3 regions of the Marinobacter sp. ANT_B65 genome follow, and region 1 is predicted to be linked to each of the others. Evidence: predicted binding sites of a transcription regulator. Region 1 holds the regulator's gene; each other region holds the start of a gene.
The links. The regulator sigma-54, encoded in region 1, starts transcription at its own class of promoters, with help from an activator protein. The targets are predictions, from matches to a motif close to ANTGGCATNNANNTTGCTNT.
Positions count from the first base shown of each region.

Region 2: the regulator sigma-54 is predicted to act here: its motif matches at 1,701-1,720, upstream of glnK (P-II family nitrogen regulator).
Region 3: the regulator sigma-54 is predicted to act here: its motif matches at 1,597-1,616, upstream of glnA (glutamate--ammonia ligase).

Region 1 covers NZ_NXGV01000001.1:862,164-865,417, reverse strand. Annotated here, with positions in the region: gene lptA (lipopolysaccharide transport periplasmic protein LptA) at 1-330, shown strand, start outside; gene lptB (LPS export ABC transporter ATP-binding protein) at 348-1,073, shown strand; gene CPA50_RS04095 (RNA polymerase factor sigma-54) at 1,247-2,782, shown strand; gene hpf (ribosome hibernation promoting factor) at 2,889-3,197, shown strand.
Region 2 covers NZ_NXGV01000004.1:84,450-87,703, reverse strand. Annotated here, with positions in the region: gene CPA50_RS16480 (ammonium transporter) at 1-1,183, opposite strand, end outside; gene glnK (P-II family nitrogen regulator) at 1,254-1,592, opposite strand; gene CPA50_RS16470 (accessory factor UbiK family protein) at 1,984-2,238, shown strand; gene CPA50_RS16465 (YifB family Mg chelatase-like AAA ATPase) at 2,320-3,254, shown strand, end outside.
Region 3 covers NZ_NXGV01000006.1:129,398-132,651, forward strand. Annotated here, with positions in the region: gene typA (translational GTPase TypA) at 1-1,171, opposite strand, end outside; gene glnA (glutamate--ammonia ligase) at 1,793-3,196, shown strand.

The DNA.
Region 1 (3,254 bases):
CGGGTGGTACTGTACCGAAGCGCCGAAGGCCTCAACCGTATCGAAGCCAACGGCTCCCCTGCCCGTTACCAGCAACCTGTTACCAGCGGTGAGGGTGAAACCGACGCCAAAGCCCGAAACATCACCTGGTCTGCTTCCGACAAGCAACTCACCTTTGAACGGGAAGCCGTAATTGAGCAGAATGGCAACGTATTTCGCGGCGACATTATTCATTACGACACCGAGCAAAGAGTAGTCACAGCAGAAGGCGGCAGGGATACCGGCGCAGGCCCGGGCCGGGTCGAAATGGTCATCCAGCCCCGAGGCAGCAGCAGTGACTCCACCAAATAGCAGAAAACAGGGATCCAATGGCAGTTCTCAGAGCGAGTAACCTGGCAAAAAGCTATAAACAGAAAAAAGTGGTCATTGATGTCTCACTGGAAATTCGCAGCGGCGAGATCGTAGGCCTGCTCGGCCCCAACGGCGCCGGAAAAACCACCTGTTTTTACATGATTGTGGGGCTGGTGAATGCTGACAATGGCCGTATAACCATAGACAGCCAGGACATCACGCCACTGCCCATGCATGGCCGGGCCCGCAAAGGCATTGGCTACCTTCCGCAGGAAGCATCTGTATTCCGCAAGCTCTCAGTGCGGGATAACATTATGGCGATTCTGGAAACCCGTAAATCCCTCAGCCGCACTGAACGTTTGAGTAAACTCGAACAACTGCTGGAAGAGTTCCACATTACCCATATCCGCGACAGCCTGGGCATGGCACTCTCCGGCGGTGAACGGCGCCGGGTCGAAATTGCCCGCGCCCTGGCAATGGAACCGGCTTTCATCCTTCTGGACGAGCCGTTTGCCGGGGTAGACCCCATTTCCGTAAGTGATATCAAACAGATTATCCGCCACCTCCGGGACAAGGGCATAGGCGTTCTGATCACAGATCACAACGTGCGTGAAACACTGGATATCTGCGAGAACGCTTACATAGTTTCCGGAGGCCACATTATCGCTTCCGGAAACTCCGAAACCATACTTGCCAATCAACAAGTTAAAGAAGTGTATCTTGGAAATGAATTTCGCCTTTAGGGTCTGTTTTCGCTCCGGAGCATGTCCCTTCGATTGTTTTGCTGACCGGGAGCAAGTAAACTCGGCAAAGAACTTGCTAGGGTAATCTATAGGGGCGGCAAGTAGCCGACATACATAGATTTTTTGGCCAATGCAAGAAATTCAGAGCAGGTAAGTGTGACGGATCCTGAGCGATGGTTATGAAAGCCTCATTACAATTAAAGCTGGGTCAGAGCCTGACAATGACGCCCCAGCTGCAACAGGCGATCAGGCTTCTGCAGTTATCAACTCTCGATCTCCAGCAGGAAATCCAGCAAGCCCTGGAATCCAATCCCCTGCTGGAAAATTCGGAAGATGACGAGCAGATTGAATCGCCTTCAGCCGACAGTGATCAGAATCAGGATAGTTCCGCCGTCGAAATGTCCGCTGAAGCGACAGCTGATACACCCACCTCCGACTGGGATGAGAGCGAAACCGGCCCGGACTGGCAGTCTGAAAACGAAATCCCGGATACACTTCCCGACGATCTGCCCGTTGATACCGCATGGGAAGACGTTTATCAGTCGGCCCCTGCCCCCGCTGCACGGAATGATGACGAAAACGACCATGATTTCGAAACCAGAAACTCACCAACCGAAACCCTGAGAGATCATCTGGAGTGGCAGCTCAACCTGACACCTTTGAACGAACGGGATCAGGCCATTGCTCACGCCCTGATGGATGCAGTGGACGAGCGCGGGTACCTCACCAGCCCTGTTGAGGACATCTATGCCGGCCTGACCGACGATACAGATGAGGACCCCCTTGAGATAGATGAAGTAGAAGCCGTTTTACGCCGGCTGCAACACTTCGATCCACCGGGAGTTTTTGCCCGGGATCTTCAGGACTGTCTGCTGATCCAGCTCAACCAGCTACCACCGGAAACTCCCTGGCTTGCCCAGGCACGACTCGTCATCACCCATTACATAAATCTGCTGGGCAACCGTGATTATGCCCAGCTGCTCCGCCGCAGCCGCCTCAAGGAAGAACAGCTGCGTGACGTGCTTACCCTTATCACCGGCCTCAACCCGCGCCCCGGCGACATCATAGACCGGACCGAGCCGGATTATGTCATTCCCGATGTCATCGTTCGCAAGCACAATGGCCGCTGGCGGGTAGAGCTGAATCCTGAAATTGCTCCGCGCATACGCGTAAATGCCAGCTATGCTTCACTAATAAGGCGGGCCGACAGCAGTGCGGATAACACCTATCTTCGCGACCAGCTCCAGGAAGCCAAGTGGTTTATAAAAAGCCTGCAAAGCCGGAACGAAACTCTGCTGAAGGTTGCCACGCGTATTGTTGAGCATCAGCAGGGATTTCTGGATTATGGGGAGGAGGCAATGAAGCCACTGATCCTCTCGGATATTGCCCAGGTTGTGGAAATGCACGAATCCACCATTTCCCGTGTAACCACACAAAAATACATGCATACACCGCGAGGCATCTTTGAACTGAAGTACTTTTTCTCCAGCCACGTCAGTACCGACGAGGGCGGCGAATGTTCCTCAACAGCGATTCGCGCCATGATCAAAAAGTTAATTGCTGCAGAAACACCTAAAAAGCCGTTGAGTGACAGCAAGATTGCAGCCATGCTTGGAGAACAGGGAATCAAGGTTGCGCGACGCACAGTTGCAAAATATCGTGAGGCGATGCACATTCCGCCTTCGAACGAACGCAAGCGTCTGGTCTGAACCAGGCACTGTTTACGGGTTCTCAAGAATTTCGCTGGCGCAATAACAGGTGTCAGCACCCAGGCCGGGCTCCCAGAGCCGGAACGGATAACAACAGGAGACGTCTATGCAACTTAATATTTCAGGCCATCACGTAGAACTGACTCCCGCCCTGAAGGATTATGTGTCTGAAAAGTTTCAGCGACTGGAGCGGCACTTCGACCACATCAGTAACTGCCAGGTGACCCTGGAAGTAGATAAGGTTCGTCAGATAGCGGACGCAACACTCCACGTGGTTGGTGGTGAGATTCACGCAAAGGCGGAAAGTGAGGATATGTACGCAGCTATCGACGGACTCATCGATAAGCTTGACCGGCAGATTCTCAAGCACAAAGAAAAGAGTGTAGACAGGATGCAGGGGAACACCGCCCGCTAGGCGGCTGTTTTCAGGCATGTCATCTCATCAGACTGCGGCGCGGACAACGTGTCGCAG
Region 2 (3,254 bases), on a different contig from region 1:
GCAGGCCCATCACAGCTTTGATGATGCCCCAGACCACCAGGCTTGCAAGGAATACCCAGGCGAAGATGGTGATGGCGCCAATCAGCTGTCCGCTGAAGGTGGCGTTGGAGTTAGTGATGGGAACCAGTGCCAGGCCGAGCAGGCCACAGACACCGTGAGCTGAGATTGCGCCGACAGGATCATCGATGCGCAGCTTGTCCAGCAGGATAACGCTGAATACAACAGCTATGCCGCCCAGAGCGCCCCAAAGGGTTGCGATCAATGCTGTAGGTGTAGAGGGTTCTGCAGTGATAACCACCAGGCCCGCAATGGCGCCGTTAAGAAGCATGGTCAGATCGGCCTTGCCGAACAGCATACGACCCGTGATCAGTGCTGCAATAGCACCACCGGCTGCTGCTGCATTGGTGTTGAGGAATACCATGGCAACAGAGTTGGCGCTGGCAATATCGCCCAGTTTCAGTACGGAGCCACCATTGAAGCCAAACCAGCCCATCCAGAGGATAAAGGTACCCAGAGCTGCCAGCGGCAGGTTGGCACCAGGGATAGCGCGGATTTCACCGTTAGGACCGTATTTGCCTTTCCGTGCACCAAGCAGGAGCACGCCAGCAAGTGCAGCAGCTGCGCCCGCGAGGTGGACTATGCCAGAACCCGCAAAGTCGCTGAAACCAAGGTCGCCCAGGTTGTACATGCCGAAGACGTCGTTGCCGCCCCAGGTCCAGGAGCCTTCCAGCGGGTAGATCACGCCTGTCATTACAACGGCGAAAACAAGGAATGCCCAGAGCTTCATGCGCTCAGCAACCGCACCGGAGACAATCGACATGGCCGTGGCCACGAACACTACCTGGAAGAAGAAGTCTGCTGCTCCAGAGTAGATAGAACCGCCTTCGAAGCCATCTTCACGGGAAGCGAAATCGCCCAGTACCGCAGTGGGGTCAGTGCTTTCGATGCCTGCTAGCAGCAGGGATCCGTCGTACATGATTGCATAGCCACACACCAGGTACATGATGGAGGCAACGGCAAAGAGTGCGACGTTCTTGGTAAGAATTTCTGTGGTATTTTTTGCTCGTACCAGCCCTGATTCGAGCATGGCGAAGCCGGCGGCCATCCACATTACTAGGGCGCCGCATACCAGGAAATAAAAGGTATCTATTGCATACTGCAGGTGAAAGAGATTGTTTTCCATAGGATGCCCTCCGCACGAGGCACTTCAAATTGGTTTTTTTTGCGTTGGCAGTTAGGTGGTCAGATCGGGATCAGACCGCTTCTTCGCCTGTTTCGCCTGTCCGGATCCGGATAGCCTGTTGCAGTTCGGTCACGAAAATCTTGCCGTCACCGATTTTTCCGGTATTGGCTGCTTTGGTAATGGACTCTATAACCTGGTCCAGCAGATTGTCGCCAATGGCAACTTCTACTTTAACCTTCGGCAGAAAATCCACTACATATTCTGCGCCACGATAAAGTTCTGTATGGCCTTTCTGCCGCCCGAAGCCTTTGACCTCAGTGACGGTTACGCCTTGTACGCCTATCTCGGATAGTGCCTCACGGACATCATCCAGCTTGAAAGGCTTAATGATCGCTGTCACAAGTTTCATTGCTTTCTCCTTGGTAAAACCGTCTCAACGTGAGAGCCCAACGGCCGGTTGTTGAGTTCGGGGTGCTGCCGCTTCGCACGTCAATTGTGCGGATTGCGTATGAGAGCTATAGCACCGTGTATGCCAACGCAAAAAAATTAAATAAAAACAACAAGTTGGTATTTCTTTGTATTGCTCTGGCATGTATTTGAGTGCCAGCTTTTGCACTATAATAGTGCGTCTTGGCAGCCCTTGACCCAGATAAGAGCAGGTTTGCGGGCCGGCTGGACTATTATAGTGCCTGCCGCACACAGTATGGCAGGGCTGGCGGTGTGATACACTCCCGCAAACCGGCCATGGCGCTACTCTTTTGGTCGAAAGCGGACATTTATTTGAATCAGTGAGGTGGTTTGTGAAAGGTCCACAGGATATTTTCGCCCAGCTACAGGGGCAGTTCGGCCAGTTTGTTCCAGATATGGCTCGTGCTGCGCGTGAAGATTTTGAAACCCAGGCGCGTGCTACGGTTATGGCGGTTCTGTCACGGTTGGAACTGGTAACCCGTGAAGAGTTTGATGCCCAGCAAGCGGTGCTTATGAAAACCCGCGAAAAGGTCGAGACTCTTGAAAAGAGAGTTGCTGATCTGGAGCAGTCTCTGAAAACGCAGTAGACTCCCAGAGGTCCCGGCAGGAAGCCGGAGCGGTCGATTTACCCCGGCCCCTGTTGATTTCCGAAACCATGGAAGGTTGTTATGCTTGCCGTTGTCCACTCCCGTGCCAGCGTTGGCGTTTCTGCGCCAGAAGTCACTGTTGAGGTTCACCTGTCGGGTGGCCTGCCCGCGCTTTCTATTGTTGGTCTGCCAGAAACCGGCGTGCGTGAAAGCCGGGAAAGAGTAAGAAGTGCCTTGCTGAATGCAGGCTTTGAGTTTCCCGCACGCAGAATTACGATCAACCTTGCTCCTGCTGACCTGCCCAAAGAGGGTGGCCGCTTCGATTTGCCCATTGCTCTGGGAATTCTTGCCGCCTCCGGGCAGATCCCGGCGGAAAGCCTGTCTTCATGCGAATTCCTGGGAGAGCTCTCACTGGATGGCGCACTTCGCCCTCTTAAAGGCGTTCTGCCTGCAGTGCTGGCCGCGCGAAAAGAAGGGCGGAGACTGCTGGTGCCTCAGGGCAATGCAGAAGAAGCGGCCCTTGCAAGCCAGAATGATGTGCTGGCGGCGAGCCACATACTTGCAGTCTGTGAGCATCTTTGTGACCGGGCGCAACTGATTCCCGTGCAGCATACGATGCCCGAACGACCTGCTGCTGCCGGCATGCCGGACCTTGCCGATGTGCGTGGTCAAAGCGTCCCGAGAAGGGCGCTGGAGGTAGCAGCAGCGGGGGCCCATAACCTGCTGTTTTTTGGCCCGCCAGGCACAGGTAAAAGCATGCTGGCAAGCCGGCTGCCCGGTATCTTGCCGGATCTGGACGATGACCATGCTATGGAAGTTGCCAGTGTGCACTCGGTCGCCGGGCTGCCAATGCGGGAGGGCGGCTGGCGCCAGCCTCCATTCAGATCTCCGCATCACACTGCCTCTGCTGTGGCTATGGTGGGAGGTGGCAGTAGCCCCAGGCCCGGAGAAATTTCCCTGGCCCACCGTGGCGTTCTGTTTCTTGATGAGTTACCTGAGTTTGAGCGCCGTGTGCT
Region 3 (3,254 bases), on a different contig from region 1:
CCTTGATAACTACTTCAGGACGGCCTACTGCGAGCTCAAAGTTTTCGCGACGCATGTTTTCAATCAGAACTGACAGATGCAGCTCGCCACGACCAGAAACTTTGAACTTGTCCGCGGAATCGCCTTCTTCAACGCGCAAGGCTACGTTGTGCAGCAATTCTTTCTCCAGACGATCTTTAATATTCCGGCTGGTTACAAACTTGCCTTCCTTACCACAGAAAGGTGAGTCGTTAACCTGGAAGGTCATGGATACAGTAGGCTCGTCTACCGTCAATGGCGGCAGAGCCTCAACGTTATTCATGTCGCACAGGGTGTCGGAAATGAACAGCTGATCAAGGCCGCTCACGCAGACAATATCACCAGCCTGAGCTTCATTAACTTCCACACGCTGCAGACCAGAGTGGCCCATGATCTTCAGAATCCGGCCCTGACGCTTCTTGCCATCAGCACCAACGGCAACCACTGGCGAGTTGGTTGTGATCTTGCCGCGAGCGATACGACCAATACCAATTACACCGAGAAAGCTGCTGTAATCGAGCTGGGACACCTGCATCTGGAAGGGGCCGTCCGGATCCACCGCCGGGGCTGGAACGTGGTCGACAATTGCCTGGAATACAGCATCCATATTGTCACTGAGATCTTCATGATCCAGACCAGCAATACCATTCAGCGCACTGGCATAAACAATAGGGAAATCCAGCTGCTCATCGGTTGCACCAAGGCTGTCAAACAGATCGAAAACCTGGTCTACAACCCAGTCCGGCCGGGCACCAGGGCGGTCAATCTTGTTGACTACCACAATCGGGCGCAGACCGGCCGCAAAGGCTTTTTGTGTCACGAAGCGGGTCTGAGGCATCGGGCCGTCGATGGAATCAACCACCAGCAGCACGCAATCTACCATGCTCATTACCCGCTCCACTTCACCACCAAAATCAGCGTGGCCCGGGGTGTCCACGATATTGATATCGTAGCCATTCCATTTCAGTGCGGTGTTTTTGGCCAGAATGGTAATGCCACGTTCTTTTTCCTGGTCATTGGAGTCCATAACCCGCTCGTTCTCGAGCTCTTTACGATCCAGTGTGCCGGACAAACGCAACAACTTGTCTACGAGGGTGGTTTTACCATGGTCAACGTGGGCGATAATGGCGATATTTCGAAGTTTTTCAATCACAAAATTAATCCTGCGGCATGCACTAAATGACCTGAGAGGGTCGTTCACGGGCTAAAAGCCCGCACATGCCATCTCAAATCTGTAAAATGAACTCATCCACTCGAAGCCTGATGGCCCCCGGTGCCTCACATATGCCAACCAGATCGATGGTCCGGACAGATGCGGAGAAAATGAAGCGGCGCGCAGTATATCGAAAACTCCGCAACGTTTATATGAAGAAAAACGCCTATTTCTTAATCAATTCCGCCTGACAAACGCTGTGCACCAAATTAGAGCAAATCAGTGGCCACTCTTTCTCGGACGCACCATTATGGAGCGAAACCTTGCCGTCGCAAACATTAGTTTACAGGATCTCACCCACACAAGCCGGCTCCAGATGCCTCATCTGCGCTAAATAAAGCTGCTGCCAGGAAGCAAGCCGTAAAACTGGCAAGCACCTTGCTTTGATTCCATCACCAGGTTTTCGGGCACTTGTAAATCCGAAATGTGAAGGTAAGCATCAGCAGCTTTTGCTAAGCTGCATGGGCCCGAACAAGAGACCGGAATCCAGCCCCCCAGAGCAATCCGGGATATGATCACGAATACACCCGCAACGCGGGATTACTTTATGGAGCATCCACAATGTCCAAGACAGTTGATTTGATTAAAGAACACGAAGTCAAATGGGTTGATATGCGCTTCACCGACAGCCGGGGCAAAGAACAGCACGTCACCATCCCCGCATCCGACATCGATGAAGACTTCTTTGCAGAAGGTAAAATGTTTGATGGTTCCTCCATCTCTGGCTGGAAAGGCATCAACGAATCCGACATGATTCTGATGCCGGATGACACCAGCTCAGTTCTTGATCCGTTCACAGAAGAAAGCACCATCAACATCACCTGTGACATTGTTGAACCATCTACCATGCAAGGCTACGAGCGGGATCCACGCTCTGTTGCCCGCCGGGCTGAAGAGTACCTGAAATCAACAGGCATCGCTGATGGCGCCCTGTTTGGCCCTGAGCCCGAGTTCTTCGTTTTCGATTCTGCCAAGTGGAAAACCGACATGCAGGGCTCCATGTACGAGCTCTACTCCGAAGAAGCAGCCTGGGTTTCCGGCGATGACTTCGACCGCAACAACACGGGCCATCGCCCTGGTGTGAAAGGCGGTTATTTCCCGGTTCCACCAGTAGACAGCCTGCACGACCTGCGGGGCGCAATGTGCGCAGCCATGGAATCCATGGGTCTGGTTATAGAAGTACACCACCACGAAGTTGGCACTGCAGGCCAGTGTGAAATTGGTGTTGGCCCCAACACTCTGACCAATAAAGCCGACGAAGTTCAGATCCTGAAGTACTGCGTGCACAATGTTGCACACGCCTACGGCAAGACAGCCACTTTCATGCCCAAGCCGGTAGTTGGCGATAACGGCTCTGGCATGCACGTACACATGAGCCTGAACAAAGACGGCAAAAACCTGTTCGCCGGCGACAGCTATGCTGGCCTGAGCGAAATGGCGCTGTTCTATGTTGGCGGTATTATCAAGCACGCCAAAGCCATCAACGCATTCACCAACCCGGCCACCAACAGCTATAAGCGCCTGGTTCCCGGTTACGAAGCTCCGGTTATGCTGGCGTACTCTGCCCGCAACCGTTCCGCATCGATCCGTATTCCTTACGTGACCAGCCCCAAAGCCCGTCGCGTAGAAGTACGATTCCCTGATCCGGCAGCCAACCCGTACCTGGCATTTTCTGCTCTGATGATGGCCGGCCTTGACGGCATCCAGAACAAGATTCACCCTGGCGATGCCATGGACAAGGATCTGTACGACCTGCCCAAAGAAGAAGCCCTCAGCATTCCGAAGGTTGCTGAAACCCTGCAGGAAGCACTGGACTGCCTGAAAGAAGACCACGAGTTCCTGACCCGTGGCGGCGTATTTACTGAAGACATGATTCAGGGTTACATCGACCTGAAGCGTGGCGAAGTTGAACGCATCAACATGACTACCCATCCGGTTGAGTTTGAACTTTACTATTCTTGCTGATACCGGGCTGCACTGAATAGCAGCACGCAAAGCCCCGCTCCAGGTGAGCGGGGCTTTT